2 regions of the Spirillospora sp. NPDC048911 genome follow, and region 1 is predicted to be linked to the other one. Evidence: riboswitches for the same ligand, from Rfam matches in the RefSeq annotation. Region 1 holds a riboswitch; the other holds the start of a gene.
What was found. A riboswitch is a leader RNA that binds a small molecule or an ion and turns the genes downstream of it on or off. The one in region 1 is predicted to bind glycine.
Positions count from the first base shown of each region.

Region 2: another riboswitch for glycine. It lies ahead of gcvT (glycine cleavage system aminomethyltransferase GcvT); the one in region 1 lies ahead of gcvP (aminomethyl-transferring glycine dehydrogenase).

Region 1 is NZ_JBICUD010000004.1:689,928-697,264, forward strand. It holds gene gcvP (aminomethyl-transferring glycine dehydrogenase) at 1-1,930, opposite strand, end outside; glycine riboswitch at 1,999-2,109, opposite strand; glycine riboswitch at 2,110-2,205, opposite strand; gene ACGFNU_RS21890 (flippase-like domain-containing protein) at 2,469-4,940, shown strand; gene ACGFNU_RS21895 (MerR family transcriptional regulator) at 4,952-5,551, opposite strand; gene ACGFNU_RS21900 (bifunctional nuclease family protein) at 5,865-6,335, opposite strand; gene ACGFNU_RS21905 (MerR family transcriptional regulator) at 6,477-7,202, opposite strand; gene ACGFNU_RS21910 (FHA domain-containing protein) at 7,263-7,337, opposite strand, start outside.
Region 2 is NZ_JBICUD010000007.1:534,377-541,713, reverse strand. It holds gene ACGFNU_RS32115 (L-serine ammonia-lyase) at 1-713, opposite strand, end outside; gene glyA (serine hydroxymethyltransferase) at 772-2,031, opposite strand; gene gcvH (glycine cleavage system protein GcvH) at 2,034-2,423, opposite strand; gene gcvT (glycine cleavage system aminomethyltransferase GcvT) at 2,461-3,543, opposite strand; glycine riboswitch at 3,716-3,812, opposite strand; gene ACGFNU_RS32095 (3-oxoacyl-ACP reductase) at 3,882-4,646, opposite strand; gene ACGFNU_RS32090 (aldehyde dehydrogenase family protein) at 4,669-6,030, opposite strand; gene ACGFNU_RS32085 (glutamine synthetase family protein) at 6,066-7,337, opposite strand, start outside.

The DNA of each region.
Region 1 (7,337 bases):
CACGGTACTTGTCGATCTTGGCGTGCAGGTCGTCGAGGTCGATGTTGCCCCGGTCGTCGCACTTGACCACGACGACCTTCATGCCGGCCATGACGGCGCTGGCGGCGTTGGTGCCGTGCGCCGAGGACGGGATCAGGCAGATGGTGCGGCCATGGTCGCCGCGGGAGGCGTGGTAGCCGCGGATGGCCAGCAGCCCGGCGAGCTCGCCCTGGGAACCGGCGTTCGGCTGGACCGACACCTTGGCGTACCCGGTGATCTCGGCGAGCCAGGACTCCAGCTCGCCGATCAGCTCCAGATAGCCCTGGACCTGCTCGCCGGGCGCGAACGGGTGGATGTCCGCGAACTCGGGCCAGGTGATCGGCTCCATCTCGGTGGTGGCGTTCAGCTTCATCGTGCAGGAGCCGAGCGGGATCATCGACCGGTCCAGCGCGATGTCGCGGTCCTGCAGCCTGCGCAGGTAGCGCAGCATCGCGGTCTCGGAGCGGTGCGCGTGGAACACGGGGTGGGTCAGGTAGGGGCTCTCCCGCCGCAGCGCCTCGGGGATCGCCTCGGGGATCGATTCCGTGCCCGGCTCGGGCGCCCGCTCCACCCCGAACGCGGCGAGCACCGCGGCCACGTCGGAGGCGTCGGTGGTCTCGTCGCACGCGATCGCGAGGTGGTCGTCGTCGACCAGGCGCAGGTTGCGGCCGTTCTCCAGCGCCTTGGCGAGGATCTCCCGGGCGCGCCCCGGCACCCGCGCGAGCACCGTGTCGAAGAAGGAACCGTGGACGACCTCGACGCCCGCCCCGCGGAGCCCCTCGGCGATCTCGGCGGCGTGCCCGTGCGTCCGCCCGGCGATCGCCGCGAGGCCCTCCGGCCCGTGGTAGACCGCGTACATGCTCGCCATGACGGCGAGCAGCACCTGCGCGGTGCAGATGTTGCTGGTGGCCTTCTCGCGCCGGATGTGCTGCTCGCGGGTCTGCAGCGCCAGCCGGTACGCGGGGGTGCCGTCGGCGTCGACCGAGACGCCGACCAGGCGGCCCGGCAGCTGCCGCTGGATGCCCTCGCCGACGGCCATGTATCCGGCGTGCGGGCCGCCGAAGCCGTACGGCACGCCGAACCGCTGCGACGAGCCGACGACGATGTCGGCGCCGGACTCGCCCGGCGGCCGCAGCAGGGTCAGCGCGAGCAGGTCGGCCGCGACGACCACCTGGGCGCCGCGCTCGTGCGCGGCGGCGGTGACGGGCTCCAGGTCGCGGACCGCGCCGGAGGCGCCGGGGTACTGCAGGAGCACGCCGAAGAAGTCGCCCTCGGGCAGCCCGCCGGCCACGTCGGCGACGACCACCTCGATGCCGAGCGGGACGGCGCGGGTGCGGATGACCTCTTTCGTCTGCGGCAGCGCGTCGGCGTCGACGAGGAAGGCGCCCGGCTCCTTGCGCTTGGACACCCGGTGGGCCAGCGCCATCGCCTCGGCCGCGGCGGTCCCCTCGTCCAGCAGCGAGGCGTTGGCGACCGGCAGCCCCGTCAGGTCGCTCACCACGGTCTGGAAGTTGAGCAGCGCCTCCAGGCGGCCCTGCGAGATCTCCGGCTGGTACGGCGTGTAGGCGGTGTACCAGCCGGGGTTCTCCAGGACGTTGCGCAGGATGACGCCGGGCGTGTGCGTGCCGTGGTAGCCGAGGCCGATCATGGACCGGACGACGGTGTTCCTCGCGGCGAGCTCGCGCAGCCGCGCGAGGGCCCGCGGCTCGCTCAGCGCCGCCGGCAGGTCCAGCGGCCGGCCGGTCCTGATGGCGCCGGGCACCGCGTCGTCCATCAGCGCCTCGGCGCTCGAATAGCCGATGGCCGCCAGCATCCGGGACTGCTCGTCGGGAGACGGCCCGATGTGCCGGTCGGCGAACGTGGACCGTGGGTGCTGCGGCGACGCCACCGGGGCGAAGTACTGGGCGGTCATAGGGGAAGCCTCCTGGGCTGCTGCGGTCGCTCAGGGCCACCATCGGCCCGCGCTGGGCCGATGGCCGGTCTCCCCCTCTGTCATGGGCACCTGAGAGCTTCACCCGCGGAACGGGGTTTCCCCTTCGGTGAGACCCCGCCCCCTCTGCCGAGGAGAAGGACGCCTGCTTTCCAGAGGTGCCTCGCCCAGCGGTCCTTTTGCCTGAGAGGTTCCGGGGAGGGTTGCCCCTTCGGCGCTCCGCGCTGGCGGCGTGGAGTCTCTCCCGCACAGGGTCGACGGCATGTCCAAAGGGAACTCTATCCAACGACGGCCGAAACGATCGACGCGGCCCGCTCCCCCGGCCCATGATCGGCCGTCCGGGGCGGGACAAGTACGATATTCACAGCTCACGGAGCCATCGACCGGCCGGGAGCCAGGGGGCGAGAGGAACAGGTGAGCGCTGTGTGGCCGCGCGGGGCGGGAGCGCATGCCCCGCTCGACGAGGCGGCGCCGTGTCTGGGACGCTGATCACAGTGAGAGTTCCGGACGGTGGTGCGGCGTGACCCAAGGCGTGACGCACGGGACGAGGCAGGGCGCCCCCGAGGCCCCGGGAGAGGCGCCCGAGGGCAGGCCCGGCGCCGCCGTCGTTCCGGTGGACGAGCCCGCCCGGCCCGACCGCATCCGCCGCCCGGGCGACGCCCTGCGCTTCGCCGCCGCGGTGGCCGGGCTCGCCGCGATCCTGCTGCTGGTCTCGATCGCCAAGGGCACCACGCACGGCCTGCAGAGCGACATCGTCGAGGGCACCGCGCACGCCCCGCGGTTCCTGCTGACCATGGCCACGCTGGTCTCCAGCTTCGGCGTGCTGGCCGTGCCGGTGGCGTTCTCGATCGAGCGCCTGTTCCACAAGGACGGGGTGCGGGTCGCCATCGCCCTGCTGGCCGCCGTGATCGCGTTCGGGCTCACCATCGTGCTGGACGACTGGGTGGTCCCCGCGGCTCCCGGCGGCGTCCTCGACTCCCTCATCTGGGGCGGCACCGAGACCGCGCCCGTGCACACCGACATCGCGCCGGTCATCGCGTTCGTCACGGCGGTGGGCATGGCCGGCCGGACCCGCTGGCAGGCCGCCACCTGGACGATGATCGGGCTCGCGGCGCTGACCGGCCTGACCGCCTCGTACGCCTCGGTCGCCGCGCTGGCGGCCACCTACTTCCTCGGCCGGGCCATCGGGCACGGCACGCTGTACGCCGTCGGCACCCCCAACCCGCGTCCGCCCGGCACCACCGTCATGGCCGCCCTGGCCAAACTCGGCTTCACGCCGTTGCGCGCCCGCGCCGTTCCCACCCCCGCCGACGAGCCCCGCGCCTACGACGTGGCGGTCGAGCCGGAGCCCGGACGCCGGCTCCCTCCCGGCGACTGGCAGCTGCGGGTCACCGTCCTCGACCGTGATCAGCAGACGGCCGGCCTGTTCTACCGGGTGTGGCGGCTGGCCCGGCTGCGCGCCGCGGCGCCCCGCCGGGCGCTGCGGTCGCTGCGCCGGTCGCTGGAGCAGGAGTCGCTGATGGCGTACGCGGCCGGCGCCGCGAACGCCCGGACGCCCCGCCTGCTGGGCACGTCCGAGGTGGGCACCGAGGCCGCGCTGCTCGCCTACGAGCACGTCTCGGGCCGCACCCTCGGCACCCTCGCCGACGACGAGATCACCGACGAGCTCCTGGCCGACGTCTGGCACCAGTTCCAGCGGCTCCAGGCCGGGCGCCTCGCCCACCGCCGGCTGGAGGGCGAGGCCATCCTGATCACCGACGGCCGGGCCCAGCTGATCCATCTGCGGGTCGGCGAGATCGCCGCGGGCGACCTCGCGCTGCGCCTGGACCTCGCCCAGCTCCTGACCACGCTCGCCCTGCGCGTCGGGCCGGAACGCGCCGTCGCGACGGCCTCGCCCGTCCTGGGCGACGGGACACTGGCCGGCGTCGTGCCGATGCTCCAGCGGGTCGCCCTCACCCGCGCCACCCGGGCCGCGCTCCGGCAGCACAAGGACCTGCTGACCCGCATCCGCGAGCAGATCCTGCGGCTCAAGCCCGAGGGCGAGGCGCCGCCGATCCGGCTGGAGCGCTTCCGCCCCCGCACGATCCTCAGCATCGTGGCCCTCACGTTCGCGGCCTACATCATCATCCCCCAGCTCAGCAGCGTCGATCTCGACCAGCTGCTGGCGAAGGCCGACTGGTGGTGGGCCGCGGCCGGGCTGGCGGCGGCCGGCGTCACCTACGTGGCGGCCGCCTGGATGCTCATCGGCTTCGTGCCCGAGCGGCTCCCGCTCGGGCGCACGGTGCTGGTCCAGCTGGCCGCGTCGTTCGTCAAGCTCGTGGCGCCCGCCGCCGTCGCGGGCGTGGCGCTCAACACCCGCTATCTCCAGCGCTCGGGGGTGCGTCCCGGGCCCGCGGTGGCCAGCGTGGGCGCCTCCCAGCTGATGGGCATGGCCACGCACATCCTGCTGCTGATCCTCTTCGGCTTCATCACCGGCTCCACGACGAACGCCACCAAGGACCTGGCGCCGTCCCGGATGATCGTCATCGTCCTGCTGGCGCTCGCCGTCCTCGCCGGGATCGCCCTCACGATCCCCAAGGTGCGGCGGTTCGTGACGGCCCGGCTGAAGAGCATGTTCTCCGGCGTCGTCCCGCGGCTGGTGGACGTGCTCCAGTCGCCCAAGAAGATGATCACCGGCATGGGCGGCATCGTCCTGCTGAGCGCCGCCTTCGTGGTCTGCCTCGACAGCTCCATCCGCGCGTTCGGCGGCACGCTGCCCCTCACCACGGTGATCGTGGTCTTCCTGACCGCCAACGCGGTCGGCTCGGCCGCGCCCACCCCGGGCGGCCTCGGCGCCGTCGAGGGGGCGCTGACCCTGGCGCTGACGCTGGCCGGGCTCACCGCCGAGACGGCGGCCTCGGCCGTCCTGCTCTACCGGCTGCTGACCCTGTGGCTCCCGGTGCTGCCGGGCTGGGGGGCGTTCGCCTACCTGCAGCGCAAGGAAGCGATCTAGAAGGAAGCGGGCTAGCCGGTCTTGCGGACCCGCCGCCGGTGGGCGAGCTCGTCATGCGGATGATCGTCGTCATCATCGGCCGCGGCTCTCTCGCCGGGCAGCTCGGCGAGGCTGCCCTCGACCTCCTGCCAGACCCGCCCGAGGGCGATGCCGAAGACGCCCTGCCCGCCCTGCAGCAGATCGACGACCTCGTCGGCCGACGTGCACTCGTAGACGCTCACGCCGTCGCTCATGAGGGTGATCTGGGCCAGGTCGTTGACGCCCCGGTCGCGCAGGTGCGTCACCGCGGTCCGGATCTGCTGCAATGACACGCCCGTGTCGAGGAGCCGCTTGACGACCTTCAGCACGAGGATGTCGCGGAAGCTGTAGAGCCGCTGGCTGCCCGATCCGTGCGCGGCCCGCACGCTCGGCTCGACGAGCCCCGTGCGCGCCCAGTAGTCCAGCTGCCGGTAGGTGATCCCGGCCGCGGAGCACGCGGTGGGACCGCGGTAGCCGACATCCTCGGGCGGCGACGACACCTGCGTGTCGAACAGCAGTCCCTGCTCCCCGGCACGCTGAGAGGCAATGTGCCTGTCGGGGGTCGCCTTGCCCTCGCCGCTGCTCACCGCCACGCGGACCTCCGGCTCCTATCAGCCCGTCGCGCTCCGTCAAGGGGGTTTGACGAATTACACCACGGGTGTTCCACCAGCACGGTAGGTGCCGGTCAGGGTGTGGTCAACGTTCACCGTCGGCGCGTCGCATGCCCGGATGAACCGGCTTCACGTGGGCAAACTGCGCACGCCGCGCCCCATGCACTCCTACCCAGGTGATTACCCAGCGGAAACAGGCCCCTCACCCCCGATGCGCGCGCACCCGGACCGAAGGATGACCTTGCGCCGTCCAAAAACCTTTACCTAACCCGAAGGGCAGCGTCTGCTAGCTCGGTCAGCCGGCGCGCCCGAAGTCTTCCGGGGAGATGGTGTCGAGGAATTCGCGGAACTTCTCGACCTCGTCCTCCTGCTCGTCGGGGATGGCGACCCCGGCCTCTTCGAGGACGTCCTCGCTGGCGAAGATGGTGGCGCCGGTGCGCAGGGCGAGGGCGATCGAGTCGGAGGGGCGGGCGCTCACCTCGACGCCGTTGGAGAACACCAGGTCGGCGAAGAAGATGCCCTCGCGCAGCGCGATGATGTTGACGGTGCGCAGCTGGACGCTCAGCGCGTCGAGGACGTCGCGGAAGAGGTCATGGGTGAGCGGGCGCGCCGGCAGCACGCCCTGCTGGGCGAAGGCGATCGCCGTGGCCTCGACCGCCCCGATCCAGATGGGCAGGTAGCGATCCCCGTCCGTCTCCTTCAACAGGACGATCGGCTGATTGGAGGGCATCTCGACCCGGACGCCGACGACCTCCATCTGCTTCACTGCGGCTCCCTGCTGGTCCTCGCTGTCTCGATCACCAATTGCCCAGATCGATTTCTGACCGAACCTTGTAGCCAACGTACACCCGACCCCCGACACGGGGGCGAGCGGACGGCGCGGCAATAACCTCCGGCGGCTCCATGATCAGGGGTCAAGGCTTTCACGCAGGCCCGTGGCCAGCAGCGCCGCGTGCAGCCGGACCGACAGTTCGGCGATCTCGCGGGCCGTCCCGGCCGCCTGCTCGTGCGCGCCGGGGCCGCGGCGGCGCAGCAGCGGCGCGATCACCTGTTCGATGAGGCCGACCTGGCGGTCGGCGGCGGACTTGAGGGCCCGTAGGTTGCGGACCTCGACGCCGAACGCGCCGAGCGCGGCGGCGGCGCGGGCGATCGTGAGGGCCTCGCCGTCGTAGTGCCGGCCCGTGCGGGTCACCAGGCCGTACTCCTCCAGGCCGGCCAGCAGCTCCTCGTCGATCCCGGCGCCGTCGAGGAGCTGGCGCCGGGTGAGGCGCACGGCGGGCTCCGGCGCGCCCGCGTCGGCCGCGACGAGCGTGCGGGGAGGACGGTCCTGGGCCGGGACGCGTCCCGCAGTCTCCAGGGGCGGCACGGCCTCGCCGCGGTCCTGCGCCTCCAGCCGCTGCTTGATCACCCGCAGTGGCAGATAGTGGTCACGCTGGGCGGTGAGGATGGACCGCAGCCGCTCGAGGTCGCCCTCGCCGAACTTGCGGTAGCCCGAGGGGCTGCGCTGCGGCTCGATCAGCCCCTCGGCCTCCAGGAACCGGATCTTGGAGATGGTGATGTCCGGGAAGTCGGCCCGCAGCAGGCCCAGAACGTCCCCGATGGTCATCAGGGCACGGGCCGGCTGCGCGTTCATGGGCCCCTCCCCTCGTCCCCGTGGCGGTGCGCCGCCCGGTCCCGGCGGGCGGCCGGCCGGTCAGCCGTGCTGCGGATTGGTCAGGAACACCAGCCGGAACTTGCCGATCTGGACCTCGTCGCCGCCCGACAGGCC
Region 2 (7,337 bases), on a different contig from region 1:
CCGCCGGGCAGGAGACCCTCGCGGGTGCAGCCTCGCGTCACGCACTGCCGCATCACGTGCCAGAGGTCGATGAGCTTCTGCTTGATCTCTGGCTCGGTGCGGCCGAAGGCCTTCTCGTTCTCCATCATGAGGGCGGAGATCGACAGGCCCGTCTCGTTGCAGCGGTCGAGGAGCTCGGCTGCGGTGTCGAACGGGTGGGGGAGCACCGTGTCGTCGGGCTTGATGCGGTCGGCGCCGGTGGCGTTCTCGTCCACGATGAAACCGCCGCCGACCGAGTAGAAGACCTTGCTGCGGAGCTCGTGGCCGTCGTCGGAGTACGCGGTGAAGCGCATGCCGTTGGGGTGGCCGGGGAGCGACTCCTTGCGCTCGAAGATCAGATGCTCGTTGACCGCGAAGGGGATCTCGTGGTGGCCGAAGAGCGTGAGCTTCTTGGTCTCGCGGATGGTCGCGAGGCGGTCGTCCACCGAGTCGACGTCGACCAGATCGGGCTTGTCGCCCTCCAGGCCGAGGATGACGGCCTTGTCGCTGCCGTGGCCCTTGCCGGTGAGGCCCAGCGAGCCGTAGAGGGTGACGTGGACGGTCGCCGTCTTCTCCAGGACGCCGTCGCGGTCGAGGCCGCGCGCGAAGCGGTGGGCGGCGGCCATCGGCCCGCCGGTATGGGAGGAGGAGGGACCGATCCCGACTTTGAAGAGATCGAAAACGCTGATGGCCATGGCTGCTACCTCGTTGTAGCCGCTCCCCGCCGGGTCGCCCCGGCGGGGAGTGCGCGCATTACAGGTTGGGATAGAGGGGGTGCTTGTCGGCCAGCGTCTTCACGCGGGCCGACAGCGCCTCGGAGTCGAAGGACGGCTGGAGTGCCAGGGCGATGACGTCCGCCACCTCGCGGAAGTCCTCGTCCTGGAAGCCCCGGGTCGCCAGGGCCGGGGTGCCGATCCGCAGGCCGGACGTCACCATCGGCGGGCGCGGGTCGTTCGGCACCGCGTTGCGGTTGACGGTGATGCCGATCGAGTGCAGCCGATCCTCGGCGTCGCGGCCGGTCAGCTCGGAGTCGACCAGATCGACGAGGACGAGGTGGACGTCGGTGCCGCCGGTGAGGACCTGCACGCCCGCCTTGGCCGAGTCGTCGGCGAGCAGGCGTTCGGCCAGCACGCGCGCGCCGTCGACGGTGCGCTGCTGGCGGGCCTTGAACTCCGCCGAGGCGGCGACCTTGAGGGCCACGGCCTTGGCGGCGATCACGTGCTCCAGCGGGCCGCCCTGCATGCCCGGGAAGACCGCGGAGTTGATCTTCTTGCCGTACTCCTCGCGGGCGAGGATCAGGCCGCCGCGCGGACCGCCGAGGGTCTTGTGCGTGGTGGTCGTGACGACGTCGGCGTGCGGGACGGGCGACGGGTGCAGGCCCGCGGCCACCAGGCCCGCGAAGTGCGCCATGTCGACCATCAGCAGGGCGCCGACGGAGTCGGCGATCTCGCGGAAGGCGGCGAAGTCCAACTGACGGGGGTAGGCCGACCAGCCCGCGACGATCATCTTGGGTCGGTGCTCGGCGGCCAGGGACGCGACCTCGTCCATGTCGACCAGGCCGTCCTCGGCGCGCACGTGGTAGGGCACCACGTTCAGGGTCTTGCCCGAGTAGTTGAGCCTCATGCCGTGGGTCAGGTGCCCGCCGTGCGCCAGGTCGAGGCCGAGGATCGTGTCGCCGTGCTGGAGCAGCGCGAAGTAGACCGCGGTGTTGGCCTGCGCCCCGCTGTGCGGCTGGACGTTGGCGTGCTCGGCGCCGAACAGCTCCTTGGCCCGGTCGATGGCCAGCTGCTCGGTGACGTCGACGTACTCGCAGCCGCCGTAGTAGCGCCTGCCCGGGTAGCCCTCGGCGTACTTGTTGGTGAGGACCGACCCCTGGGCCTCCAGGACCGAGACCGGCGCGAAGTTCTCCGAGGCGATCATCTCGAGGGTCGACTGCTGCCGGTGGAGCTCCTGGGCGACCGCCTCGGCGACCTCGGGGTCGACCGCCGCGAGCGAGTCGTTCAGGGTCGTCATGCTCAGCTCTCCTCGATCAGCTTGGCGTACGCCTCGGCGTCGAGGAGGTCGCCCGGCTCGTCGCTGACCCGGACCTTGAAGATCCAGCCCTCGCCGTACGGGTCATCGTTGATGACCTTGGGCTCCTCGATCACGGCGGCGTTGATCGCCGTGATCTCGCCGTTGACGGGGGAGTACAGGTCGCTGACCGACTTGGTCGACTCGACCTCGCCGCAGGTCTCGCCCGCCTCGACGGTGTCGCCCTCGCCGGAGCTCAGCTCCAGGTAGACGATCTCGCCGAGGGCGTCGGCGGCGTGCTGGGTGATGCCGACCGTGACGATGCCGTCCTCGCTCTCAAGGCCGGACACCCACTCGTGCTCTTCGCTGTAACGGAGCTGCTCCGGAACGCTCACGATAGTTCTCTCTCCCAGGTTCAGGTTTTTACCGGTGTCAGGAACGCTTGTAGAACGGCAGGGCCACCACGTCGACGGGCTCCCGCCGCCCGCGGACGTCCACCGCGAGCTCGGTCTCCGTGACGCCGCTGTCGACGTACGCCATGGCGATCGGCTTGCCCAGTGTGGGCGACGGAGCGCCGCTCGTCACGATTCCGCACGGCGTGCCGTCCGACGCGACGACCTCGTAGCCCTTCCTGGGGGCGCGCCGGCCGCGCGCGACCAAGCCTACGAGCCTGCGGCCCGGAGGGGTCTGGGCCTGCGCCGCCAGGGCCGCCTTGCCGACGAAGTCGCCCGGCTTGTCCAGCTTCACGACGCGGTCGAGGCCCGCCTCGTACGGGGAGGTCTCGGCGGTCAGCTCGTTGCCGTACAGCGGCATGCCGGCTTCGAGACGAAGCGTGTCACGGGACGAGAGCCCGCAGGGGACGACCCCCTCGACCTCGGCCAGCGCCCGCCAGAGCGCCACGGCGTCGCCGGAGTCGACGAACAGCTCGAAGCCGTCCTCGCCGGTGTAGCCCGTCCGGGCGAGCAGCGCGTCGGCCCCCGCCACCTTGGCCGCGAAGATCGCGTAGTACTTCAGCTCGGGCAGCGGCGCGTCGGTGAACGCGGCGAGGATCTCCTGCGCCCGGGGCCCCTGCAAGGCGATCAGGGCGTAGGCGTCGGAACGGTCGTCCACCCGCGCCTCGAAGCCCTGCGCCCGCTCGACCAGGGCGTTCCGGACCACCGCGACGTTGGCGGCGTTGGCCACGACCATCCACGTCTCGTCGGCCAGCCGGTAGACGATCAGGTCGTCGAGCACGCCGCCGTCATGCGCGCAGATCATGGTGTAGCGGGCCTTGCCCACCGCCATCGGCGACAGGTTGCCGACGAGCGCGTGGTCGAGGGCGACGCCGGCCTGGGGCCCGCTGAGGAAGATCTCGCCCATGTGGGAGAGGTCGAAGAGCCCGGCGCCGGTGCGCACCGCGGCGTGCTCGGCCGTCTCGCTCGCGTACCGCAGCGGCATCAGGTAACCGGCGAAGTCGACGAGATTCGCTCCGAGGTCCGCGTGGACGTCGTAGAGCGGCGTCTTCTTGGGTGACATGGGTCGGCTCCTTGTTCGCGGGCGCGCGTGATTCCCATCGTTTCACCCGCGCACCGGGCTCGTCGGTGCCTCCCCCTCTGTCATCGGAGCCTGAGAGCTTCACCCCGCGGGAGACGCGGCGGGGCTTGCACCTTCGGCGGGGGACGCGTGGTCCCCGCTTTCCAGAGGTCGCCTCGTCCGCGCGGTCCGTGGGCCTGAGAGGTTCCGGGGAGGATTTGCTCCTTCGGCGTCCCTGGCCGGCTGCCAGGGCACTCTCCCGCACGGGATCATCGGCTGCGCCCCAGGCTAGCAGCGCTCTCGCCCCCTGGACCACCTGTCAGAGGGTGGTCAGGCGAGGGTCATACGGGGGTCACGTACGCGCCGGAGATGCCGCCGTCCACCAGGAACTCGGCGGCGGTGACGAACGAGGCGTCGTCGGACGCCAGGAACGCCACGGCGGCGGCGATCTCGGTGGCCTCGGCGAAGCGGCCGGCGGGGATGTGGACCAGGCGGCGCGCGGCGCGTTCGGGGTCCTTGGCGAAGAGCTCCTGGAGGAGCGGGGTGTTGACCGGGCCCGGGCAGAGGGCGTTCACTCGGATGCCCTCGCGGGCGAACTGGACGCCCAGCTCGCGCGACATGGCCAGCACGCCGCCCTTGGAGGCGGTGTAGGAGATCTGCGAGGTGGCCGCGCCCATGACCGCCACGAACGAGGCGGTGTTGATGATCGAGCCCTTGCCCTGCTCGCGCATGTAGGGGATCACGTGCTTGCAGCACAGGTAGACGCTCGTGAGGTTGACGTCCTGGACGCGCTTCCAGGCGTCCAGGCCGGTCGCCAGGATCGAGTCGTCGTCGGGCGGCGAGATGCCGGCGTTGTTGAACGCGACGTCGATGCGCCCGTAGGCGTCGTGGGCCGCCCGGTAGAGGGCCTCGACCTCCGGCTCGGAGGTGACGTCCACCTTGACGAACAGGCCGTCGATCTCGGTCGCGGCGGCCTTGCCCGCGGCCTCGTCGAGGTCGGCGACGACCACCCGGGCGCCCTCCGCGGCGAAGCGCCGGGCGGTCGCCAAGCCGATCCCGCTGGCCCCGCCGGTCACGACGGCGACCCGGTCCTGCAAGCGCTGCATCTCTCTCCTCAGCCGGTGGTGTCTACTCGGTGGCGATGAAGACGTTCTTCGTCTCGGTGAAGGCGTCCAGGGCGTCCGGGCCCAGCTCGCGGCCGAGGCCGGACTGCTTGAACCCGCCGAACGGGGTCCAGTAGCGGACGGACGAGTGGGAGTTGACCGAGAGGTTCCCGGCCTCGACACCGCGGGCCATGCGGATGCCGCGGCCGAGATCGCGGGTCCAGATCGAGCCCGCGAGGCCGTACGGGGTGTCGTTGGCGATCCGGACGGCGTCGTCCTCGTCGTCGAACGGGACGACGGTCACGACAGGGCCGAAGACCTCCTCGCGCCAGGCGGGCAGGGTGTCGTAGGACGGGGTGGCGAGGACGGTCGGCGGGAACCAGAAGCCGGGGCCGTCCGGCGCGGAACCCCGGAAGGCCACGGCGTCCTCGGGGACGTACGAGGCGACCTTGGCGCGGTGGGCGGCGCTGATGAGCGGGCCGACCTCGGTCTCCGGGGCGCCCGGATCGCCGACGACGACGTTCTGGACAGCGGGTTCGAGAAGCTCCATGAAATGGTCGTAAGCGGATCGTTCGACCAGGATCCGGGACCGCGCGCAGCAGTCCTGGCCCGCGTTGTCGAAGACGGCGTACGGCGCGGTGGCCGCGGCCTTCTCCAGGTCGGCGTCGGCGAAGACGATGTTGGCGTTCTTGCCGCCCAGCTCCAGCGTCACCCGCTTCACCTGCGGACCGGCCGCCGCCATGATCTGCTTGCCGACGCGCGTGGAGCCGGTGAAGACGATCTTCCGGACGTCCGGGTGCTCGACCAGCCGGGCCCCGGCGACCGGCCCGGCGCCGGGCAGGATCTGCAGGACGCCCTCGGGCAGGCCCGCCGCCAGGGCCAGCTCGCCGATCCGCCGGGCGGTCAGCGGGGTCAGCTCGGCGGGCTTGACGATCACGGAGTTGCCCGCCGCGAGGGCGGGGGCCATGCCCCAGGCGAGGATCGGCATCGGGAAGTTCCACGGCACGATGACGCCGACGACGCCGAGCGGCTCGGCGAACGTCACGTCCAGGCCGCCCGCCACGGGGATCTGGCGTCCGAACTGCCGTTCCGGCGCCGCCGCGTAGTACGTGAGGACGTCGCGGACGTTCCCGGCCTCCCAGCGGGCCTGGCCGATCGGGTGGCCCGCGTTGGCGACCTCCAGCGCGGCGAGCTCCTCGACATGCGCGTCCACGGTGGCGGCGAACGCGCGCAGGAGCCGGGCCCGGTCGCCCGGAGCCACGGACCGCCACACCTCGAAGGCCCGTTTGGCGCGTTCCACGGCCGCGTCGGTCTCCTCGGCGGAGGCCAGCCGGACGGTCTCGACCACCTTCCCGGTCGCCGGGTTGATCACATCGAAGTCGGTCATGGTTCCTCGGTCATGTCCTTGGGGCACGGGCGCTGTCACAGGCGCTCGAAGCCGCGGCGCAGCTCCCAGTCGGTGATCGCCCGGTCGTAGGCGTCCAGCTCGACCAGGGCGTAGTTGGCGTAGTGGTCGACGACCTCCTTGCCGAACGCCTCCTGGGCCAGGGCGCTGCGGTTCCAGTCCTCGGCCGCGTGGCGCAGCGTCCCGACGACGGTCTCGGCCTCGCTGGAGTAGGCGTTGCCGGTGTACGCCTCTTCCAGCGGCAGCTCGTTCTCGATGCCGTGCAGCCCGGCGGCGATCAGTCCCGCGACCGCGAGGTAGGGGTTGACGTCGCCGCCGGGGACGCGGTTCTCGATGCGGAGGGACGGGCCGTGGCCGACGAGCCGCAGCGCGCAGGTGCGGTTGTCGACCCCCCACTTGATCGCCGTCGGCGCGAACGAGCCCGGCTGGTACCGCTTGTAGGAGTTGATGTTGGGCGCGTACAGCAGGGTGAAGTCGCGCAGGGCCGCCTGCTGGCCGGCGATGAAGTGCTCGCCGATCTTGGACAGCCCGAACGGCCCGTCGCCCGCCATCACCAGCGCCCCGTCCGTCCCCCTGATCGAGATGTGGATGTGGCAGGAGTTGCCCTCACGCTCGTTCGGCTTGGCCATGAACGTGATCGACATGCCCTCCTGGGCGGCGATCTCCTTGGCGCCGGTCTTGTAGAGCACGTGGTTGTCGCACGTCGCCAGGGCGTCGGTGTAGCGGAACGCGATCTCGTGCTGCCCGAGGTTGCACTCGCCCTTGGCCGACTCCACGTACATTCCGGCGCCCGCCATGCCGTTGCGGATCCGGCGCAGCAGCGGCTCGACCCGCGCTCCGCCGAGGAGGGAGTAGTCGACGTTGTACTGGTTGGCCGGGGTGAGGTCCTTGTACGACTTGTTCCAGGCCTGCTCGTAGGTGTCCTGGTAGACGATGAACTCCAGCTCGGTGCCCACGTACGCGCCCCATCCCCGTTCGGCCAGGCGGTCGAGCTGGCGCCGCAGGATCTGCCGGGGCGAGGCGAGCACCGGGGCGCCGTCCTCCCACACGAGGTCGGCGAAGACCAGCGCCGCGCCCTCCTGCCAGGGGACGCGGCGCAGCGTGCTCATGTCGGGCTTCATGACGAAGTCGCCATAGCCCCGGTCCCAGGACGACATGTCGTAGCCGTCGACGGTGTTCATGTCGACGTCCACGGCCATCAGGTAGTTGCACCCCTCCGAACCGTGCCCGGCGACCTCCTCCAGGAAGTAGCGCGCCGACAGCCGCTTGCCCTGGAGCCGGCCCTGCAT